Regions from separate parts of the Pseudomonas sp. CDFA 610 genome, predicted to be linked through region 3. Evidence: riboswitches for the same ligand, from Rfam matches in the RefSeq annotation. Region 3 holds a riboswitch; each other region holds the start of a gene.

Region 1 (7,463 bases), on a different contig from region 3:
CGATTTCCTGCGCCAGCAGCCTGAGCAGTGTAGGTTCGGCCAGCACGAAGCCAAGCCTGACGCCGGCCAACCCGAAAAACTTGCCGAACGAACGCAGCACGACCAGTCCGATGCGCCAGGTCTCGGCTGCCAGACTCAGCTCAGGCGTGTTATCCATGAAGGCTTCGTCCACCACCAGCCAGCCGCCCCGCTCTGCCAGCCGCGCATGCCATCCCAGCAGGCGCTCGGCGCTCAGGTGCAAACCGGTCGGGTTATTGGGGTTGACCACCACCAGCACATCAAGGCTGTCGAGAAAGTAATCCACTTCGTGCTCGCCGACTTCGCGCACCACATAACCATGCTTGCGCCAGGCATGGGCATGTTCGGCATAGCACGGCGACAGCACACCCACCCGACCGGCGCTGCGCACCCGCGGCAATGCCTGAATCGCCGCCTGCGACCCCGCTACCGGCAACACCTGTGACACGCCGTAATAAGCGCAGGCGGCAGTCTCGAGGCCGTCATCGTTCTCGGGCAGGCGCGCCCATGCACGCAAAGGAATGTCCGGTACCGGCGCGGACCACGGCGCGATACCGGTAGACAGGTCCAGCCAGTCGGCCTGATCGATGCCGTAATGCTGCGCCGCTGCACGCAGTCGGCCGCCGTGCTCAAGCATAGAATTCCGTCCCGATGCACAGCACCAGCAACCACAGCCACACGCCGCGCTGCACCAGCTCCCAGCCACGGTCGATGGAGTCGGCATCGGCAGGAACGCCTTCGCCCAGTTGCGGGCGCTGGTGCAACTCGCCGTGATAAATCGCCGCGCCACCGAGTTCGACGCCCAGTGCGCCAGCACCGGCCGCCATCACCGGACCTGCGTTGGGACTGTCCCAGGTCGGTCCCTGAGTGCGCCAACAGCGTAGTGCCAGCCGGGTTTTGCCCAGCAGCGCGTAGGTCAACGCCACCAGACGCGCCGGAATGTAGTTGAGCAGGTCGTCGATCTTTGCCGCCGCCCAGCCGAATCGCTCGAAACGTTCGTTGCGGTAGCCCCACATGGCGTCCAGCGTATTGCTCAGTCGATAGAGCACCACGCCCGGAACACCGGCCACCACAAACCAGAACAGCGCAGCAAACACCGCATCACTGCCGTTTTCCAGCACCGACTCGGTGGCCGCGCGGGCGACTTCAGTGGCATCCAGTTCGCTGGTCTGGCGGCTGACCAGATAGCCGACCCGACGGCGCGCCTCTTCCAGATCATCGCTGCGCAATGCCTGAGCCACCGGCTGCACATGCTCACCGAGGCTGCGCATGCCCAGCGCGCAATACAGCGCCAGAATCTCCACCAGCCAGCCCACGAACGGCGCCCAGCTCAGCAGCGTGGCCAACAGCGTCAGCGGAATCACCGCCACGAACCAGGCGGTGACGCCATGGCTGCGCCAGCCGCGACCGCCGCTGTTGAAGCGCTGTTCCAGACGATTGGCAAAGCGTCCGAACGCCACCAGTGGATGAGAGCGTTTCGGCTCGCCGAGCAGCGCGTCCAGCGCAACCCCGGCCACGCTCAACAGCGCCACACTCATTGACTCACTCCCCATTGATTCTCATACAACAGCTCACTCAGCGGACGCGCCTGCGCCCAGCCTTCCAGCACCAGCATCGGTGCGGGATAAAATTCTTTTACCGGGCCCAGACAGAGAATCGCCAGCGGCTTGGCCCCTTCGGGCATGTTCAGCAGATCGGCCAATGCATCAGGGTCGAACAGCGACACCCAGCCCATGCCCAGCCCTTCGGCGCGCGCGGCCAGCCACAGGTTCTGGATCGCGCAAGACAGCGACGCCATGTCCATTTCCGGCAAGGTGCGACGACCAAAGATGTGCTGCTCGCGACCTTCCATCAGCGCGGCAACCAACACCTCAGCGCAGTCATTGATGCCTTCGACCTTGAGCTTCATGAACTCTTCGGTGCGTTCGCCCAGTGCCTCGGCCGTGCGGACCCGCTCTTCTTCGACCTGCGCCTGCATCCTGCCGCGCAGTGCCGGGTCGCTGATCCGGATGAACCGCCAGGGCTGCATCAGCCCGACGCTCGGTGCCTGGTGTGCAGCCTCCAGCAAACGGGCGAGCAGTTCGGGCGCCACGCTGCCACCGACGAAGTGCCGCATGTCGCGACGCTCGGCAATAGCGCGGTACACCGCTGCCCGCTCTTCATCATTGAACGCGTGCTCGGTCATGGCTTGAACAGGGCCGCAATCGCCTGGGGACAGGACGGGAAATAGAAGTGAATGTAGGAAGCGGTCAGGCGACCCTCGCGATAAACCGCTTCGGCACCGCGCCCGCCGTTGGGGCTGATGCCTCGGGCAATCGGCTGCAATTCAGTCGTAGTCAGCGAGTGGTGATAGGTGTGGCCGCGCAACTCGCCTTCCGGCATTTCGACTGCTTGCAGGGCCAGCGCTGCCAGACGCTTCTGCATGGCCGCCTCGCCCGCCAGCAGGCCAACCAGTTCGGCACGCACGCCCTCAACATCGGTCAGGGCTTCCAGCAGATACAGCATGCCGCCACATTCGGCCAGCATGGGTTTGCCGGCCGCGTGGTGCGTGCGGATGTCGGCCAGCATCGTGGTGTTGGCGGACAGTTCAACGTGATGCAGCTCCGGATAGCCGCCGGGCAAGTACACGCTGTCAGCCTCCGGCAAATGGCTGTCGCGGATCGGCGAGAAGAAGGTCAGCTCGGCGCCCATGGTGCGTAGCAGGTCGAGGCTCGCGCCGTAGGTGAACGCAAAGGCTCCATCGCGGGCCACCGCAATGCGCACGCCCTCCAGCAAGCGCTCGACATGTACAGGTTCTGGCGCAGTGAATGTTACCGCTGGAGGCAAGGCCACCTCGCAGGTGCTGGCCAACGCTGCGGCAGCCATGTCCAGGCGCAGATCAAGGTCGTTGAGTTCGTCGGCCTGGACCAGCCCCAGATGGCGACTGGGCAGCTCGAAGCCGGTTTCACGGGACAGCGCACCGTACCAGCGCAAGCCTTCGGTCAGGCTGTTTTCCAGCAACTGCGCATGACGCACCGTACCCACGCGGTTGGCCAGCACGCCGGCAAACGGCAGATCAGGCTGATAGCGCGCCAGCCCCAGCGCCAGAGCACCAAAGGTCTGCGCCATGGCCGTGCCATCGATCACGCCGAGCACCGGCACACCGAAATGGCGCGCCAGATCAGCGCTGGACGGCGTACCGTCGAACAGGCCCATCACGCCTTCGATCAGGATCAGGTCCGCCTCTTCGGCCGCCTCCCACAACAGGCGACGGCTTTCGTCGGCACCGACCATCCACAGGTCCAGTTGAAACACCGGTGCCCCGCTCGCGCGCTCCAGAATCATCGGATCGAGAAAGTCCGGGCCACACTTGAAGACGCGCACCTTGCGCCCCTGATTGCGGTGCAGGCGTGCCAGCGCCGCCGTGACCGTGGTCTTGCCCTGGCCGGATGCGGGTGCAGCAATCAGAACTGCCGGACAATCCCTGGGGGTTCTCATGACCGAATGCTCACAACTGAAAGGCTCACAGTTCTATACCTTTCTGCGCCCGAATGCCGGACTGAAATGCATGTTTGACTACGCCGATATCCGAAACGGTATCTGCCAGGTCGATCAATTCGGGTTTGGCACCACGGCCGGTCACTACCACATGCTGCATCGGCGGACGGGCCTGCAAGTCGGTCAATACCTGCTCAAGATCCAGATAGCCGTGCTTGAGGGCAATGTTCAGCTCGTCGAGCACGACCAGACCGATGGCCGGGTCGCGCAGCATTTCCAGACTCACGGCCCAGGCGGCTTCGGCGGCCGCGATATCGCGCTGGCGATCCTGGGTTTCCCAGGTGAAGCCCTCGCCCATCACGTGATAGCGCACCTGCTCGGGGAAACGGCGGAAAAACATTTCTTCGCCTGTGCTGTTGCGCCCCTTGATGAATTGCACCACGCCGCACTGCATGCCGTGGCCCATGGCGCGCGCGAGCATGCCGAACGCCGAGCTGCTTTTGCCCTTGCCGTTGCCGGACAACACCAGCAACAGACCGCATTCATTGGGTGAGCTGGCGATACGCTCGTCCATCACGGCTTTCTTGCGCTGCATGCGCGCCAGATGGCGTTCGTCGCGTTCGGGGGATTCGTTCATCTCGGCTCTCCGCTCGGGGGGTCGCGAAAGCAGACGGAAGGACAGCACTGAACAGCACGGCAACGCCCTGCACAGAGCATCACCCTCCGTGATGCCATTGAGTATTTCAGGCCGGTCTCCGGGCTCATGAGCGGGTCACCCTGACAGTGCGCCTTCCCGCGTCGAAACGCAGTGGCATCATGCACAGCCTTGACTCATTTACCGTTGCGGGGGCAGCGCCGGAATCGAATCGTCAGACCCTCACCGGCTTCCCTGTTTCACCCTGCCAATCGGGAGGATTGCAGAGCACCTGAAACAAACCGCGAAGGGTAGAGGGTTGGGGGTGGAGCGTCAATCGACACCGCAGTACCGAGGGCATAAAGGCCATTCACCTGCATGGCACCGCCGGAGGGCGACACGCAATTGAACCTCAGCCATCAGGGTGTCTCTATCCCTTACTGGACCCAGCCTTTTTCGATGGAGATTCACGATGTTCAAAATCAGACCACAGTACGCCGTACTGCTTCTGCTCGCAGGCGGCCTTGCGGCGTGCGGCGAGTCTTCGACCTTGCAGGTCTCGGATGGAACAGGGCCTTCTCCCACACTGCCGGAGCCCAATAAGACACTGATTCCGACGGTCAACATCGCTCCGGCCATCGGCTGGGAAAAAGACGCCAAACCGGTGGCTGCGCCAGGCACTCAGGTCGGCGCCTTCGCTGAACATCTGGATCACCCGCGCTGGCTGTATGTGCTGCCCAATGGCGATGTGCTGGTTGCGGAAACCAACTCGCCGGCCAAACCGGATGACGGAAAAGGCATCCGCGGCTGGGTCATGGAGAAGGTCATGGGCCGCGCCGGTGCAGGCGTACCGAGCGCCAACCGCATCACCCTGCTGCGCGACACCAACAACGACGGCGTGGCCGAAACCCGCAGTGTCTTCCTGCAGAACCTCAATTCGCCGTTCGGCATGACACTGGTGGGAAACAAGCTGTACGTGGCCGACACCGACCGGCTGATCAGCTTCCCCTATGAAAGCGGCCAGACTTCAATCAGCGCGCAGCCGACCAAAGTGGTCGATTTGCCGGGCGGCACGCTCAATCACCACTGGACCAAGAACGTCATCGCCAGCAAAGACGGCAGCAAGCTGTACGTGACCGTCGGCTCCAACAGCAACGTGGCCGAGAACGGCATGGACAAGGAAGAAGGCCGTGCAGCGATCTGGGAAGTGGACCCTGCCACCGGCAACCACCGCATCTTCGCCTCGGGCCTTCGCAACCCCAATGGCATGGACTGGGAGCCTGCCACTGGCAAGCTGTGGACCGCCGTCAACGAGCGTGACGAGATCGGCAGCGATCTGGTGCCCGACTACGTGACCTCGGTGCAGGACGGCGGTTTTTACGGCTGGCCTTACAGTTACTACGGCCAGCACGTGGACGAGCGCGTCAAACCGCAGAACCCGGCCCTGGTCGCCAAGGCCATCTCCCCGGATTACGCGGTCGGCCCACACACGGCTTCACTGGGGCTGGTCTTCGCTGACGGCAAGACACTGGCAGCACCGTTCAACGAAGGTCTGTTCATCGGCCAGCATGGCTCCTGGAACCGCAAACCGCACAGCGGCTACAAGGTCGTGTTCGTGCCCTTCAGCGGCGGCAAACCCAACGGCGCACCGGTTGATGTGCTGACCGGCTTCCTCAACAAAGACGAAAAAGCCATGGGCCGCCCGGTAGGAGTAGTCAATGACCATCGCGGCGGGTTGCTGGTGGCGGATGATGTGGGCAATAAGATCTGGCGGGTGACGTCGATAAAGGCGGCTCAGTAGATACAAGCTGCCTCAGGGCGTAAGTTTTATAGGAGGCGGTGGCCGGCGACATGGCTGTTTCAGGCACTGAGAACGCTGGTCAGGAAACCGGATCACCGGCAAGCCGCCTCCCACATTCCCCTGCCAACTGCCATACATAGACAGGCGCTTGCGCCCTCGAAACGGCGGTAATCAGGGACGATTCTGCGCCAGGTTCGACGGTTGAATCACGCGCTTGGCGTTGAGGTAAGCCTTCTGCCAATACGGCTTGTCGAGGCTGTCCAGCTTGACCGTGCCACCGGTAGCCGGCGCATGCACGAAGCGGCCTTCGCCGACGTAGATCCCGGCATGAGAAACCTGCGAGCCACCCGAGGTGGCGAAGAACACCAGATCCCCTGATTGCAGCTGTTCACGGCGCACGTTCGGCGCGCCCATCACCACCATGTCACGCGTGGAGCGCGGCAGGGATATCCCCGCAGCATCACGGTACACATAGCCGATCAGGCCACTGCAATCGAACCCCGAATCCGGTGTGTTGCCACCCCAACGATAAGGCGTGCCGACCAGCCCCAATGCGCGAAACAGCACATCTTCGGCAGCCTGGGAAAGAATCTGGGGAGGAGCAGTCACCACCGGACGCTGAACGACCCGGGGCTGGGGAGGCGGCGGTGCGCTGGCGCAGGCGCCAAGCAACGCAACAAAAGAGATAACCATCAGGCGCAAAGCAATCGACATAACCACAACAACCTGATCCGGATGCGGCTTACGCTGCCGAGAAGCTCAAAAACGAAAACAGGCCATCGGCCTGTCTGCGTTTTCCATATTTCGTTTACTTACGGCGTTTTACTGCGGTCTTGACTGTAGTCGATGTCATCGCCGTTGTCTGCGCGGCAACTGCGGGCGCCTTCACTGCAACGGCACCGGGTGCCATTGCCAGAGGACGCTTGGCTTCGATGAAGGTCTTGCTCCAGTACGCGTCATCGAGGCTGTCGATGCGCACGCCACCGCTGCGGCGGCTGCTGGAGTGAATGAACTGATCGTTACCGGCATAGATTGCTGCGTGGCTGACACGACCGCGGCCGCGTGTGCTGAAGAACAGCAGATCACCCGGTTTGAGGTTGTTGCGCGACACCAGAGGTGCATCCACGTTGATCATTTCGCGGGTCGAGCGTGGCAGGTTCATGCCGGCCTCTTCGCGAAACAGGAAACCGATGAAGCCGCTGCAATCGAAGCCCGAACGTGTCGAAGTGCCGCCGAACTGGTAACGCGTACCGATCAGGGCCTTGCCACGTTCCAGGATACTGTCGGCCAGAACCGGCAGTTTGTAGGACTGGTTGTCAGCAAACTGGGCCAGTTCGTCTTCTGTAGCCATTTCGTCCTGCAGGGCAGCGGCGTCGGCGCGACGAGCTGCGGACTGGGCCGTGACAGTGTTCTGATAACGAGGCGCTTGCTGAGCCTGTTCTTGCTGAGAAACCGGCATGTTGGCCGAGCAACCGAACAGGAATGTAACGAGTGCGAGGGGCACGAGGGGTGCGAAGCGAACAACTTGCATGG
Region 2 (7,463 bases), on a different contig from region 3:
AACATCGGATCGGCGTCCGGCGCCCCCCAGCGGGCGTTCACCGCATCACGATTGGCCTGCGGCAGCGCGTTGAACGCGTCCAGATATTCATCCAGCGCCATGCTCTGCTGACACGGGCGCTGATCAATGCTGTCCAGATCGTTGGTCACGCCGCCAAGCAATTGCTGAATCAGCTCGGTGCCGCTGTCAGGCAGCTCGGACACCGGATAACCCTCAGCCTGCATGGCGCGCAGGATATTCAGTGCGGCAGCCGGCGTGTCCAGCCCGACGCCGTTGCCGATACGACCGTCGCGAGTGGGATAGTTGGCCAGAATCAGCGCGACACGCTTGTCGCCATTGCGCAGCCGCGCCAGAAGAATCCAGCGCCGCGCCAGTTGCGCGACGAAATCCATACGCTCGGGATGAGCCCGATAGCAGACCACATCGGACTGACTGCGCTCACTGCGCCACGCCAGGTCCTTGAAGCTGATGGGACGGCTGATGATGCGCCCGTCCAGTTCCGGCAGCGCGATGTGCATCGCCAGATCGCGCGCGCCCAGGCCCTGCTCGCTGGCCTGCCATGCAGGCTCGTTGTCCTGCGCACAGATGGCCTGAATGACCGGCACGTCGCGTCGGAACGGTCGCAGGTGCGGTGCTTCCGGACTCGACTGGGCAAAGCCGGTGGTGTTGAGGATCAGCTCAACTCCGGCCTCATCCAGCCAGTCTTCTACCTGCGTGAAGCAGCCAGCCTCCTTGAGGCTGGCGACGGCGATCGGCAAAGGGTTGAGGCCCTGTGCCTGCAGTCGCGCGCAGAATTCGTCGATGAAGCCGGTGTTGGCGGCCTGCAAGTGCGAACGATAAAACAGCAACGCAGCCACAGGCTGGTCACTGAGCCAGTCGGCCTGCCAGTCGGCCAGTCCGGCAGTTGCCCGCTTCGGATGATAAACAGCGGTACGTGGCAGCGGCTGAGGCTCGGCCCAGGCGTAATCGTGACCGAGCCAGGTGCTGGCGATGCAGCTATAAAGGTCCAGCGCATTTTGTAGACCGCCCTGACGCAGGAACTGCCACAGCCGGTTGCAGTCGGTTGCAGCAACGGTGCTCAGGTCGATCAGTTCCGGATCGTGCCGGTCACACCCCGGCACCATAATCACCGTGACGCCTTGCGCAGCCAGCTCCATCAGCCGCTCGACGCCGTAACGCCAGTAACCAATGCCGCCGTGCAGAGAAAGCACAATCACTTTGGCGTGACGCAGTACCTCATCGACATACAGATCGACCGAGGCGTGATTCTGTATCTGCATCGGGTTGGCCAGACGCAGGCTGGGGTAATCTTCAGGCATCTGCCGGGCCGCTTCGGCCAGCAGCGCCAGGCTCGAATCGCCGCTGCAGAGAATCACCAGATCGGCCGGGGTCTGCCCAAGATCAGCGATGCTGTCGTCGGGTACGAAACCGCCGGGCTGGGTTCTCAGCAGGTGCATGGGTCAGTCCTTGCTCATCTCACGAAGTTTTGCTTCCAGCCCTTTATAGACCTCTTCCTCCAGCAAGCTGTTGAGCTGGGCTTCAAGCGCAGTGGCATCCAGTTCCTGGCCAATCAACACCAGATTAGTGATGCGTTCTTCGTCCGCACGCCATGCACGGTCAAAGTGCTTATCAAAACGTGTGCCCACGCCCTGGATCAGCAGGCGCATCGGCTTGCCGGGAATCGCGGCAAAACCTTTGACGCGCAGAATGCCGTGCTGCACGACCAGTTGGTTCAATGCATTGAGCAGTAAAGCCTCTTCGGCCTGAGGCAGTTTGATGGAGATCGAGTCAAACGCGTCGTGGTCGTGATCATCGTCTTCACCGTCATGATGATCATGATGGGTCTTGCGACCGTCGATGTGGACTTCCGATTCGGCACCGACGCCCAGCAACACGCTGATCGGCAGACGACCACTGCTGGCCTCGATCACCTTGACGGCGGGCGGCAGTTCCTCAGAGACTTCTGCGCGAACCGCAGCCAACCCTTCAGCGTCGATCATGTCGGCCTTGTTGAGGATGACCAGGTCAGCGCTGGCCAATTGGTCGGCAAACAGCTCGTGCAGGGGCGACTCATGATCCAGATTCGGGTCCAGCTTGCGCTGGGCATCGACCTGGTCCGGGAAGGCCGCAAACGTACCGGCCAATACCGCCGGACTGTCGACCACGGTGATGACCGCATCGACGGTGCAGGCGTTACGGATTTCCGGCCATTGGAAAGCCTGAACCAAAGGCTTTGGCAGCGCCAGGCCGCTGGTCTCGATCAGGATGTGATCCAGATCGCCGCGACGAGCCACCAGTTCGCGCATCACCGGGAAGAACTCTTCCTGAACCGTGCAGCACAGGCAGCCGTTGGCCAGCTCATAGACACGCCCGTTGGCTTCTTCTTCGGTACAGCCGATGGTGCACTGCTTGAGGATTTCGCCGTCGATACCCAACTCGCCGAACTCGTTGACGATCACCGCGATGCGACGCCCTTCGGCGTTATCGAGCATGTGACGCAACAGGGTAGTTTTACCCGAGCCCAGAAAGCCGGTGACGATGGTGACGGGAAGCTTGGCCAGTGTTTTCATCAGATGCCCTTGTGGCAATGCGGCGGGCAAACAGGACGAGAACCGCGTGCGACACACACGGATCAAATCGCCACCGGATCACCCCGCCCGGTTGTAGTGAGAATTCGCGGGCCTTGGCCCGGGTCGAGGCAGGTCTCCTGGCTTACGGCAGCGCATTGCAGGCTTTCGAGCCTTGCGATACGCATTCATCGCGCCTTCCCGCCGGGGCAGTGGCTGTGCGACGAACATGACCGATTACAGTTGCGGGGGCAGCTGCGGCATCGACCGCATTCCCGTCTTAGCTGCGCTTGAGCACTGGGCTGCAAGCGAAGAACCTCGAACCGGCAAGGCTACGCAGTGACCGCTGGCAGGTCAATCGCTGAGATTGACGATCCCCCGCCACGCGTGGTCTCCTGTGCGCCTTGTTACGGGTGCCCCTCACGGGGTGAAACGGGAAACCGGTGCGCTCAGATCGTTGAGCAAGTCCGGTGCTGCCCCCGCAACGGTAAGCGAGAGGAAGTCAGATCCACTGTGCTCCGGCATGGGAAGGTGACTTCGAAGGAGAGACAGTGCTGTCTCGTCCCCTCGCGAGCCCGGAGACCGGCCCGCTACGTTTGCAAATGACACACCCGCGGTGGGCGGGCGCCATTGAAGCCTCTGACGTTCGTCAGCGGGTATCTGTGCGCATGGCCCGCTTTTGCCCAACGACTCAGAGGGAACGCCATGACGACCATCAGCAGCAGCCATCCGGCCACAGCCAGCTCCACCCGCACGCAACGTCTCACCGCAGCCATCAGCGCCGCCCTGCTGGGCGCGTGCCTTGTGTACTTTGCCGGTTTCTCGCACATTGCCGCCGTGCACAACGCGGCACACGATACCCGTCACAGCGCCGCCTTCCCTTGTCATTGAGGACACCACAATGTTCAAGCGAATCGCTTACACCGCAGGTTTCACCGGCCTGCTCGCCGCGCTGTTGCTGACGCTGTTGCAAAGCTTCTGGGTCGTCCCGTTGATCCAGCAGGCCGAAACCTACGAAAACGCCCCTGCCGAACACGTGCATGAACATGCCAGCGGCGTCGCGGCCGAGCACCCTCATGAACATGACGAAGCCGCCTGGGAGCCGGAAGACGGGTGGCAGCGCGTGCTGTCCACCACCGGAGGCAATCTGGTGGTTGCAGCAGGATTCGCGTTGATGCTCGCTGGGCTTTATACCTTGCGCGCACCGGGCAGCCCGCTTCAGGGTGCCGGCTGGGGACTGGCCGGTTTCGCCGTGTTCGTGCTGGCCCCGACGCTGGGCCTGCCGCCGGAGCTGCCGGGCACTGCAGCCGCCGAGCTCGGTCAGCGTCAGCTCTGGTGGGTCGGCACCGCAGCCTCCACCGCTGCTGGTCTCGCGCTGCTGATCTTCGGTCAGAATCTGCTGCTCAAAGTGCTGGGCATCGCCATTCTGGTTGCACCGCATGTGATCGGCGCGCCACAGCCGCTGGTTCACGAGCGCCTTGCACCCGAGACGCTGGAATCGCAATTCATCGTGGCCTCGCTGCTGACCAATGCCGTGTTCTGGGTGGCATTGGGCATGATCAGCGCCTGGCTGTTCCGTCGCAACAACGTCGATCTGCAACATGCCGAACCACACCCGGCCTGAGCAGACGATCACCCTGCCCGCGTCTGTCATCGTCGCGGGCCTGGGGTGTCGGCGCGGTTGCTCTGTCCTGCAGTTGCATGCACTGCTGGAGCAGCACCTGAAGGCGCATGGACTGGGCATGGCCGATGTCACGGCGCTGGCCTCCATCGACCTGAAAAGCGAAGAGCCCGGCCTGCTGGAATTGGCGCAGCAACTGGCCGTTCCTTTGGTGCTCTTCAATGCGGCGCAGTTGGTGTACTGGGATCTGCACCTCACGCATCGCTCGGCGAATGTCCTGCAACACACCGGATGCCACGGCGTCGCCGAAGGTTCGGCGCTGGCGCTTGCGGCGCAACTGGGTGATGGCACCGCCGGGCTGGTGATCGAACGCCAGAAAAACACCCACGCTACATTTGCCTTGGCAACCAGCCCTGCTACAGGCGGATAATCGCGGCATTGACTCAATTCAGGAGATTTCCTTGACCGTTTTTTTCATCGGCGCAGGCCCCGGCGACCCGGAGCTGATCACCGTCAAGGGCCAGCGCCTGATCCGCAGTTGCCCGGTCATCCTATACGCAGGCTCACTGGTGCCCGTCGCAGTGCTGGAGGGCAATCGGGCCGTTCAGGTGGTCAACAGCGCCGAGCTGCACTTGGAACAGATCATCGACCTGATCAAGACCGCTCATGCCCAGGGTCAGGACGTTGCACGCGTGCACTCGGGTGATCCGAGCCTGTATGGCGCCATCGGCGAACAGATCCGGCATTTGCGCGAACTGGGCATTCCCTTTGAAATCATCCCCGGCGTTACTGCAACGGCCGCCTGTGCGGCGTTGCTCGGCACAGAACTCACCCTGCCCGACATCTCGCAGAGCGTGATCCTGACCCGTTACGCCGACAAGACTTCAATGCCGCCCGGCGAAGAACTGGCCAGCCTTGCGCAGCATCGGGCCACCATGGCGATTCATCTGGGCGTCAACAATCTGCACCGGATCATCGAAGACCTCGTACCGCATTACGGCGAGGACTGCCCGATTGCCGTGGTGCATCGCGCCAGTTGGCCGGATCAGGACTGGGTGCAAGGCACCCTGGCAGACATAGAAGAAAAGGTGCAGGCCAAAGGTTTCCGGCGCACTGCGTTGATACTGGTAGGACGTGTACTGGCAAACGATACGTTCAGCGAGTCATCGCTGTATCGGGCAGGCCATGCGCACCTGTTCAGACCTTAGCGACAGGGCTTGGCAGACAGCGGGTGCCAGCAACGGCGTGGACATAGTCCGGCGTGGCACCGGCGTTACTGAAACGACGCAGATTATCCGGCGCAAGCTGACGTGATTGAACCGGCTGTGTACGGACCTTTTCACTCATCTGCGAATCAGGCGTGATGTCGCTTCCAAAGTGGGGAAACGGCTCTTGTGCCGCCCAACCTCCGGCAGCCAGCAACAGCAACACGAACACACCCGCGATGGGTTCCTTGGTCCCGCGCATGGATCCGCACATAGGTCTTTCCTCCAGCCGACTGATAACGGCCCGTTACACCAATGACTGACCGAGCATAAGTGCTCGAATGTCGCGAACATGTGAACGCATGGTGTGAGTCAATGCGTAAATGTACACATGAGTTTATTTTCGAACAACATCGCATCAGGGCCTATTCAAAAGGTTCCTCGCCTTCCAGCTTGGTGCGATGCATCAGGCGCCCCCATTCCGGGTCATACGCCTCGGCACGATGCATGGTGCCCGTGTTGTCCCAGACCACCAGATCACCCACCTGCCATTCGTGGCTGTAGCTGAACGATTCGCCCGTCGCCCACTCACGCAACTCGACCAGAATCCGTGCGCTCTCGGCCCGGCTGACACCTGCTACCTGCTGCGCCGTGCAGCCCAGAATCAGCGATTTACGGCCCGAGCGATGCTTCCACACCAGCGGCAGTTCTTTCTCACCGATGGCCTGCATGAGCTTGAGCGTCGTCAGACTCGGCTCTGGATTGTAGTAAAACAGCGATGACCAGGGCGCGTGCACGACACGCATGCCGGCGTAGCGCAGCTTGTCCGCCGCAGACAGTGCCTCATAGGCCGCATACGTATTGCAAAACCCGGTGTTGCCGCCCCAGCTTGCCTTCACCTTGCAGGCCAGAAGCGAAGCCAGGATGGGCACATCGCTGCTGGTGCCGTCGATGTGCCAATACAGCGACCCCTTCAGAAACTCGGCACCCGCCGGGTTCACCCTGGCGTCCAGCGTGATTTTGGTGACATTCTGACCGTCGCTGGCTTCTGCCGAAAACGTGCCCAGCGTTCGGGTGAACGCAATCTGCTCAGCATCGCTGAAACCGATTCGCGGAAAAACCAGCACGCCCCGCTGCTCCAGCAAAGCGCGGATCCCGTCCGCAAGCTCGCCGCTCAACAGTTCGTGTTTGGTGTTGAGAATCCGGGTGCCAATGACAGGTTTGATCGGCTCGTGAAGCAGACACGTTTTCGAAGTGGCTAACATGATGCGACCCTCTTCATAAGTGAACCTTACGGTACGCTTTTGATGAGCAGTGCGCAACAGGCAGGATTTATAAGTTTTCCACGCGATACAGCGGGGTTCAGCGTCTGCTCAGGTAATCGGCCAATGTCTCTTGAAGAACAAAGCCGAGCGCAAGCCAGCCCATCAGAGCAATCATGTCCATTGCACGGGACTTGCCCCACATCGGCGTACGCTCCCGGAGTCGGAAATACCAGGGACCGGTGCAGGACACCAGGCCGTACCCGAGCAGCATGAACAGCGCTGTGAATAGCCACTTGTTCGCAGCCTCTGCACGGACGCCAGCCCAGACATCCATCAACGGCTTGAAGGCCACAAAATACAGACCGCCCAGAGCGACCGCGACCATCCCCAGTCCAATCGGCCACAGCGAGAAACCGGAATACTGCATCGCCCGTTGCAGGTTCGGGCTTTCACTTTCCAATAACTCGACGAGCCTTGGCCATCCGGCACGTCTGGCGAGCATCAAGGCACTTTCACCCTGGCTGTTGAGCGCGGCAGCATCTGCGCCCATGTAAAGCAGCGTGATGACAAAGTTGCAGTTTCCGGCGAGCGCCTCGCGATGCAACAACTGCCATCCGCCATCGTCGTAGTCAGAAATCAAAGAAGGATCGTCGCGAAGGCCCTGCTCTACTGTGCTCTGAACGTTCAACGCCATCGGATGCTCGGTGCGCTCCAGCTTGTCCAGAGCCTTACCGTCTGCACGGCCATTCAGCAGGCGGGTGAACAGCACCGGTGCCTTGCCATTGGCCGGAGGAACCAGAGCCAC
Region 3 (7,463 bases):
ACTTCGCCCGACCCAGAGTACGGATGTCGGTCTGGGTGCTGGCATGCAGCTCGATGGGCGGAATGTCCATGTCCAGAACGCCGAGGTCCTGCACGATCAGCGCATCCACGCCTGCATCGTAGAGCTGGTGGATCAGCGTGCGGGCCGGTTCCAGCTCGTCGTCATGCAGGATGGTGTTGATGGTGGTGAAGATGCGCGCGTGGTAGCGATGGGCGAATTTCACCAGTTCGGCGATATCGCTGACCTCGTTGCAGGCGTTGTGTCGTGCGCCGAAGCTTGGCCCGCCAATGTACACCGCGTCGGCGCCATGCAGGATGGCTTCACGGGCGATGCTCGTGTCCCGTGCGGGGCTGAGCAATTCCAGATGGTGTTTGGGTAGGGACATGGCTACGGCATCCGACGGCGGGCAAAGCGCGCATTGTAGTGCCATGGGCCGCGCTGCGCACCTGCGCTGATCGCTGCGGCGGCATTTACTGACTGTCGGTGGGGTTGAGAAGGGGGCTTCAGGGCGAGCGCAGACGCAGAATCCGTGAGCCATCGAACGGGTCGGTCAGCCAGCGGCCGATCACACCGAAGGTGTCCAGCAGCCGCTCGGGCGTCAGCACCTCGGCGGGTGCGCCCAGTGCGACCATGCGGCCTTTTTCCATTACGGCCACCCGGTCACAGTCCAATGCCTGATTCAAATCATGCAGGGCGATGACCGTGGTGACCGGCAACGCCTTGACCAGACCGAGAATGGTCAACTGATGCTGGATATCCAGGTGATTGGTCGGCTCGTCCAGCAACAGGATTCCCGGCCTCTGTGCCAGCGCCCGGGCGATATGCACCCGTTGCCGTTCGCCGCCCGACAAGGTATGCCAGGCGCGCTTGATGAAGGGCAGCATGTCCACGTCCACCAGCGCCTGACGAACGATCCGGTCATCGTTGTCACTCCAGGGCGCCAGCGCCGACAGCCAGGGCGTGCGGCCCAGTTCCACGGCGTCCAGTACAGTGATCGCGTCACTTGTTTCGGCCTGTTGCTCGACCACCGCCAGCGCCCGGGCGACGTCGCGCCGGTTCAGGCTCGACAGAGGACGTTCGCCGATGGTTACCTGACCGCTGGACGGCTTGTGGATGCCGGACAGCAATTTGAGCAGCGTCGATTTGCCAGAGCCATTCGGGCCCACAATACCCAGTGTCTCGCCTTGGGCGATGCTCAGGTCCACGTCGCGCAGCAGGGTCGCGCCGCGAACCGAATAGCCCAGTCCTGTGCAACCGAGCACCGAGGTAGCGACATCGGGACTGAAGGCGCTCATCGTGTCCTGTTCCCCTGAATGAGGATCAATGCAAACACAGGTGCGCCGATCAGGGCGGTGATCACCCCGATCGGCAGCGCCTGGCCTTTGATCAGCGTGCGCGAAAGAATGTCGGCCGCGATCAGGAATAGTGCACCGCTCAAGGCGCTCAGCGGCACCAGCCGGGCATGGCGTACGCCGGTGAGCATTCTTACCGCATGCGGAATCACCAGACCGACGAAACCGATGGACCCTACAATCGAGACCATCACCGCTGTCACCAGCGCCGCAGTGGCGATCAACACGATCTGCACCCGTCGCACGGCGATGCCGAGTGAAGCAGCGGAGTCGCTGCCAAAGGTGAACGCATCCAGCGCGCGACGATGCCAAAGGCACACCAGCATACCGAACAGAGCTGCGGGCACAGCCATCCACACCGAGGGCCAGCGTACGCCACTCAGATTGCCCAGCAACCAGAACATGATGCCGCGTGCCTGTTCGGAGCTGGCCGACTTGGTGATCAGGAACGAGGTCAGCGCGTTGAACAGTTGCGAGCCGGCAATACCCGCCAGAATGATTTGCCCGGCGGCCGTGTTGCCCCTCGATGAGTGGGCGAGCAGAGCGACCAGAGAGAACGCCACCAGCGCGCCGACGAAAGCGCCTGCCGACATGGAAATGACCCCGGCACCGAAACCCAGAATCGCCACCATGACTGCGCCGGTCGAGGCGCCGGCTGAAATGCCCAGCAGATAAGGATCGGCCAGCGGGTTGCGTAACAGCGACTGCAGCACCACGCCACAAATAGCCAGCCCCGAACCGCAGGCAGCGGCTACGATGGCGCGGGTCAGGCGGTAATTCCAGACAATGCCTTCATCGATGGGATCAAGCACATAGCCCGCCGCCCACAGCTTGTTGGCCAGTACCTGAAACACCACCTGCAGACTGATCGAGGTTTCGCCAATCGCGGCGCCGAGGATGATGGCCAGCACCAGCACCGCCGAGACCCAGATCACATGGCCGAGTGCGACAGGCAATCTCATTGAGTGGCATTGAAACGGTTGGCGGCAGCGGACAGCTCTTCGATGCCGGTGAACAGACGCAGGCTGGCCTGCATGCCTTCTGCGTCGATGATCACGATGCGGTCGTGCTTCACAGCGTCCATGTTGCGGGTCACCGGGTCAGACTTGAGGAATTCGATTTTCTTGCGGTAGTCGTCGGCCGGGAAGCGGCGGCGGTCCATGCGGGCGATCACCAGAATGCTCGGGTTGGCCTTGGCGATGGTTTCCCAGCCAACGGTCGGCCATTCTTCATCGGACTGGACGATGTTGCGCATCCCCAGATTATTGAGCATGAAGTCCGGAATACCCTTGCGGCCCGCGACGAAAGGATCGGCTTTCAGATCGGAGCTTGAGAACCAGAACACCGCCGACACGTCCTTGGCATGGTTCTGCTGGACATTGGCCACAGCAGCGCTCAGGCGGGCCTTGAGGTCGGCGACCAGCTTGTCGCCACGATCCTGCACATCAAAGATCTGCGCCAGTTGCTCGATGCTCTTGTAGATGGTCTCGATGCGGAACGCTTCGAGGCGCGTGCCGTCGGCGCCGACCAGATTGTCTTTGCCTTCGCAGTCAGACGGCATCAGGTAGGTCGGAATCTTCAGTTCGTGGAACTGCTCCCGCGTGCCGACTGCACCTTGCTTGCCGACCATCCATTCCAGTTGCACGGCAACCAGTTCGGGGCGTTTGCCGATCACGGCCTCAAAGCTGGGTTCGTTGTTGGCCAGACGCTCGACCTTGTCGTTCTGTTCCTTGAAGCGCGGCAGTACATCGTTGAACCACAGGGAGGTACCGACCAGCCTGTTGCCCAGGCCCAATTCGTACAACATCTCGGTGCCCGATTGCCCAATGGTCACGGCCCTGGCTGGCGCATGAGCGAAGGTCAGCGAGTAGCCGCAGTTTTCAATAGTCAGCGGATAGTGGGTCGGTGCGGCGAGCGCCAGGCTTGAAAGGGTCAGGCTGGCAGCGAGTGCGACAAGGCGGGGCAGTGACATGGAATGCGACCTCGATTCGAACGTGTGTCAGGGCGCATGCACAACAGGAAAACACATCCCGGTCTGCCGGAAACAGCAGCAACTGGCGCAATAAGGCCATGCGCGGATGTCCTTCCCGGACACCCCGCCGGTTAGTGATTGATTAAGGTCGGCAGGTCTCCTGACTGGCATGTCATCGCCTGGCTCCGGCCTTCCCGGGTATCACCCAGTGGCAGTGGTGGAACTGGCTCAATGCCTACAGTTGCGGGGGCAGTTTCGTTTCGGCTCGTGGCGCGAGGCGGGCGAATTCCCTGTTAGTTCCTCTCGGAAACCGACGGGCGGCATGGTAAACGATAAGGGATGGGCTCGCTACGGCTTTGCACGCAGGCGTTGCAGGCTGTTGAGCAGATGCAGGCGCATGGCGGCCCGGGCGGCGTCGCGATCCTGATGGGCGAGGGCGTCGAAGATCTGTTCCTGCTCACGCTGCTGAATATGAGGATCGTCTTCCATCTGCAACGACGCGATGTTGCCGAAACCACTGCGCGCGCGCGGCAGGATGCTGCTGCCCAACTGGTTCATCACGTCGGTGAAGAAGCTGTTGGCGGTGCACAGGGAAATGCGCCGATGGAATTCGTAATCGGCCTGCAGGGTATCCTGGCCGGTCCGGACGCAGCGGTGCAACTCGTCGAGGGCCTGACGAATGGCGCTCAATTGTTCAGGCGTGCGACGTTGTGCAGCCAGCGCGGCAGCTTCGGGCTCAAGGCTCAGTCGCAGTTCAATGATTGCCACGGCGTCGCCGGGCGTGCCGATGGACAGCTCGTCCGACTGATCGGCCCTGGCCTGGGAGGCGTCGACGACGAAGGTGCCGATGCCATGCCGGGTTTCGACCAGCCCTTCGGCCTGCAGGCGTGACATGGCTTCACGGACAACGGTACGGCTGACCCCGGTTTCCCGAATGATCACCTGCTCGGTGGGCAGCTTTTCGCCGCTCTGGATCTCGCCTTCGCGAATTTTGCGGGCGAATTCGGCGACCAATTGCTGGGTCAGGCTGGAACGGCGGCCTTTCGGGGATGCGGTAGGTTCCATGGCGGGTGATCAGGTCCGTATCGGGGCGCTGAGTATAACCTCACTCAGGGCGTGTTTTGTGCGGGGATCGCAGCCTATACTCGGGTATTCGATAGACATGAGGCTGCAATGTCGGACAACGCGCTTTCCTCGCAAAAGAATCATCGCCGCCTGGCTGAAACCCTGGTCGACCGCTTTGCCCAGCGCATGCGTGACGGTGTGCTTCAGCGTGGCGAAAAGTTGCCTTCGGAGCTTCATATCATGGAAGCCGAGGGCGTCAGCCGCACGGTGGTGCGCGATGCGTTGTCGCGGATGCAGGCGGCGGGGCTGGTCGAAACGCGTCATGGGGTCGGAACCTTTGTGCTTGATATGCCGCCGCCGGAGGGTTTTTCCGTCGGGCCTGCCACCATTGTCACGGTGGCGGACGTGCTGAACCTGCTGGAGTTTCGTCTGAGCCTTGAGGTCGAAGCGGCGGGTCTGGCCGCCCAACGACGCAGTCCTGAGGCATTGCTGGAGCTCAAACGGGCCTTCGACGCGCTGCTGGAAGGCCCGCAGAAGTCCGGAACGACCATCAATGCCGACTTTCAGTTTCACCTCAAGATTGCCAAGGCGTCGGGCAATGCCTACCTGATCGATATCATGAAACACCTCGGCACCAAGCTGATTCCCCGCACCCGCATGAACTCGGCCTACACCGGCCAGAGCGATCGACATGCCTATCTGGCCGGCATCAATGCCGAACACCGACAGATTTACAACGCCATCGCCGAAGGCAATGTCGACGCCGCCCGCTCTGCCATGTACCTGCACCTCAACGGCAGCCGCATGCGCCTGCGCAGAACCCAGGCGCTCTACAGCGACTGACATCGAAGGGACGCTGAGCGTCCCGTTCTGCTGTCATGTACAAATCTTGTAGCCCTCAACGAGCTGTGGGAGGCGGCGTCCCGGCGATGCATTTTCTGATGCGACTTTTCAGTGACTGAACTGACGTCATCGCCGGCAAGCCGCCTTCCACGGGTCATGCGTTCAACGGGATGTCATCGTTCCGGCCTTTTTGCGCTTCAACCCTCAAAGAAAGTTGTACTGCACCCCCACCCGCAACCTCAGTTGGCGCTTGTCGTCCTCGGCGTTGACCTTGATGTCGCCCACTTCGAAAAACGGCACCCAGTTCTTGTCCCATTTGTACTTGAAGGCGGCGTTCTGTTCGTAGTCGGTCTTGTCATTGTCGTAGCGGATATAGTCGGCATCGAAATAGGTGAACTGGTACTCGTATGACCAGGGGCCTTTGGTGGCGTAGTTGACCCAGACGTCGTAGCGGTTGATCGACTGATCGTTCATCTGATTGTCGGGCATGTCCTTGTTGATCTTGTCCCGGTCGAGCTTGATCGAGTCATAGCGATAGCGACCCGAAAGCGTCAGTTGGTCGGTCACTTTGTAGCCGACCTTCAACCCCATTTTGTAAGCCGTGGAGCGCTCGATGCTTTCCAGCGCAAGGGAAGGGGTCAGCAGCCATTTGTCATTGAGCTTGTGCTGATAGCTGACCGTCAGCTCGTGGCCGTTGCCCACGGTGTTGTCGAAGGCAACGTCCTGACGATCACCTGCCGTCTTGTATTTCAGTTCGCCCTCAAAGCCCCAGCCGCTGTCCAGGCGCGTGCCGAACTTGACCCGGTCGGCGTGCATGCGGGTACTTTCTGCGTATTGGTGGCGGTAGTTGATGTAGGCGCTGTCGGCATGGGTCCATGCGCTTGGGAACAGGGCGGCCAGAGAAAGCAATGCGATTGATTTTTTCATTTTTTTATTCTTGTTCGAGTGAGAAAAAAGGTGTTTTGGGCAAATCGCAGGCAGCCGGATCCGATGGCCGGTTCGGCCAGGGATCACGCTGTCAGCCAGGTTTGGTGGTAGGCGGACCTGCAGCGGTCATCCGCTCGGGCGCATGTCCATGTCTCGACTGGCCTGGATCAGCAGTCGTGAGTAGTCGTGCTGCGCCTGATCGTTGCTCAACTGGCTGCTGTCGAGGGTTTCCACGACCTGGCCCTGTTGCATCACTGCAACCCGGTCGCACAGGTGCGCGACCACGCCCAGATCGTGGGTCACCATCAGGTAGGTCAGGCCCTGCTGCTGACGAAGGTCAGCCAGCAGGTTGAGGATTTCAGCCTGCACCGAGACGTCGAGTGCCGACGTCGGTTCATCCAGCAGCAATACGCGCGGCTCCAGAATCAGCGCCCTGGCAATCGCAACGCGCTGGCGCTGGCCGCCGGACAGTTGATGCGGATAACGGAAGCGGAAACTCTCGTTGAGGCCGACGCGGTTAAGCACGTCGCAGACGCGTCGGTCACGCTGATCGATCTTGTGGATGCTCAGCGGTTCCTTGAGGGCCGCGTCAATGGTGTGACGCGGGTGTAACGATGCGTAGGGGTCCTGGAACACCATCTGCACGGTGCGGTAATGGCTGGCGTCGAGCTTGCGGCCGACTTTCTGGCCCGCCACGCTCAAGGCACCGGTCCAGTGGTGATACTGCCCCGCCAGGCAGCGCAGCACGGTGGTCTTGCCCGACCCCGACTCGCCGACCAGCCCGAACGACTGGCCTTGCTCGACCTGCAGGTTGACGTCGCGCAGCACCTGATTCAAAGCAGTGCCCGTGCCGAAGCTCAGGTTCAGTGAGTTGACTTCAATCATTGCCATGGGAGCGTTCTCAGTGAGTGAGCCAGAGGGGATCGCGCTGCAATACCGGCAGGCTGGCGCGCGGGCGATCAAGGCTGGGCAGTGCGGCCAGCAGGCCTTGGGTATAGGGGTGACAGGCTTGATCCAGTTCATCGGCCTTGAGTGATTCCACGACGCGCCCGGCATACATCACCAGCACGCGGTCGCAGAAATGCCGCACCATGTTCAGGTCGTGGCTGATGAAGATCAGCCCCAGGTCCCGCTCGCTGACCAGTTCTTCGAGCACATTGAGCACCTGGCGGCGTACCGACACGTCCAGCGCCGAGGTCGGCTCGTCGGCGATGATGACCTGCGGATCGGTGATGACCATCATGGCGATCATGATCCGTTGCCCCATGCCGCCCGACACCTCGTGCGGGTACAGCTCGTAGACC

What was found. Region 3 has a riboswitch for cobalamin ahead of KDX39_RS01115 (ABC transporter substrate-binding protein). Riboswitches for the same ligand answer to the same signal wherever they lie in the genome.
Region 1: it holds a riboswitch for cobalamin, as region 3 does, so the genes downstream of both, cobO (cob(I)yrinic acid a,c-diamide adenosyltransferase) here and KDX39_RS01115 (ABC transporter substrate-binding protein) in region 3, are expected to answer to the same signal.
Region 2: it holds a riboswitch for cobalamin, as region 3 does, so the genes downstream of both, KDX39_RS14495 (CbtB domain-containing protein) here and KDX39_RS01115 (ABC transporter substrate-binding protein) in region 3, are expected to answer to the same signal.

What each region holds. Positions count from the first base shown of each region.
Region 1 is NZ_JAGTPM010000010.1:205,053-212,515, forward strand. Features, by position in the region: gene cobD (threonine-phosphate decarboxylase CobD) at 1-655, opposite strand, end outside; gene cbiB (adenosylcobinamide-phosphate synthase CbiB) at 648-1,556, opposite strand; gene bluB (5,6-dimethylbenzimidazole synthase) at 1,553-2,203, opposite strand; gene KDX39_RS19935 (cobyrinate a,c-diamide synthase) at 2,200-3,495, opposite strand; gene cobO (cob(I)yrinic acid a,c-diamide adenosyltransferase) at 3,521-4,132, opposite strand; cobalamin riboswitch at 4,225-4,440, opposite strand; gene KDX39_RS19945 (PQQ-dependent sugar dehydrogenase) at 4,602-5,930, shown strand; gene KDX39_RS19950 (C40 family peptidase) at 6,102-6,644, opposite strand; gene KDX39_RS19955 (C40 family peptidase) at 6,739-7,461, opposite strand.
Region 2 is NZ_JAGTPM010000007.1:130,469-137,931, forward strand. Features, by position in the region: gene cobN (cobaltochelatase subunit CobN) at 1-1,457, opposite strand, end outside; gene cobW (cobalamin biosynthesis protein CobW) at 1,461-2,570, opposite strand; cobalamin riboswitch at 2,681-2,903, opposite strand; cobalamin riboswitch at 2,962-3,172, shown strand; gene KDX39_RS14495 (CbtB domain-containing protein) at 3,273-3,458, shown strand; gene KDX39_RS14500 (CbtA family protein) at 3,469-4,191, shown strand; gene KDX39_RS14505 (cobalamin biosynthesis protein) at 4,169-4,618, shown strand; gene cobM (precorrin-4 C(11)-methyltransferase) at 4,650-5,396, shown strand; gene KDX39_RS14515 (hypothetical protein) at 5,386-5,655, opposite strand; gene KDX39_RS14520 (TauD/TfdA dioxygenase family protein) at 5,819-6,658, opposite strand; gene KDX39_RS14525 (DUF2314 domain-containing protein) at 6,756-7,463, opposite strand, start outside.
Region 3 is NZ_JAGTPM010000001.1:231,809-239,271, forward strand. Features, by position in the region: gene KDX39_RS01100 (peptidase U32 family protein) at 1-385, opposite strand, end outside; gene KDX39_RS01105 (ABC transporter ATP-binding protein) at 504-1,295, opposite strand; gene KDX39_RS01110 (FecCD family ABC transporter permease) at 1,292-2,314, opposite strand; gene KDX39_RS01115 (ABC transporter substrate-binding protein) at 2,311-3,324, opposite strand; cobalamin riboswitch at 3,458-3,654, opposite strand; gene KDX39_RS01120 (FadR/GntR family transcriptional regulator) at 3,673-4,389, opposite strand; gene KDX39_RS01125 (FadR/GntR family transcriptional regulator) at 4,498-5,232, shown strand; gene KDX39_RS01130 (oligogalacturonate-specific porin KdgM family protein) at 5,437-6,159, opposite strand; gene KDX39_RS01135 (ABC transporter ATP-binding protein) at 6,286-7,050, opposite strand; gene KDX39_RS01140 (ABC transporter ATP-binding protein) at 7,061-7,463, opposite strand, start outside.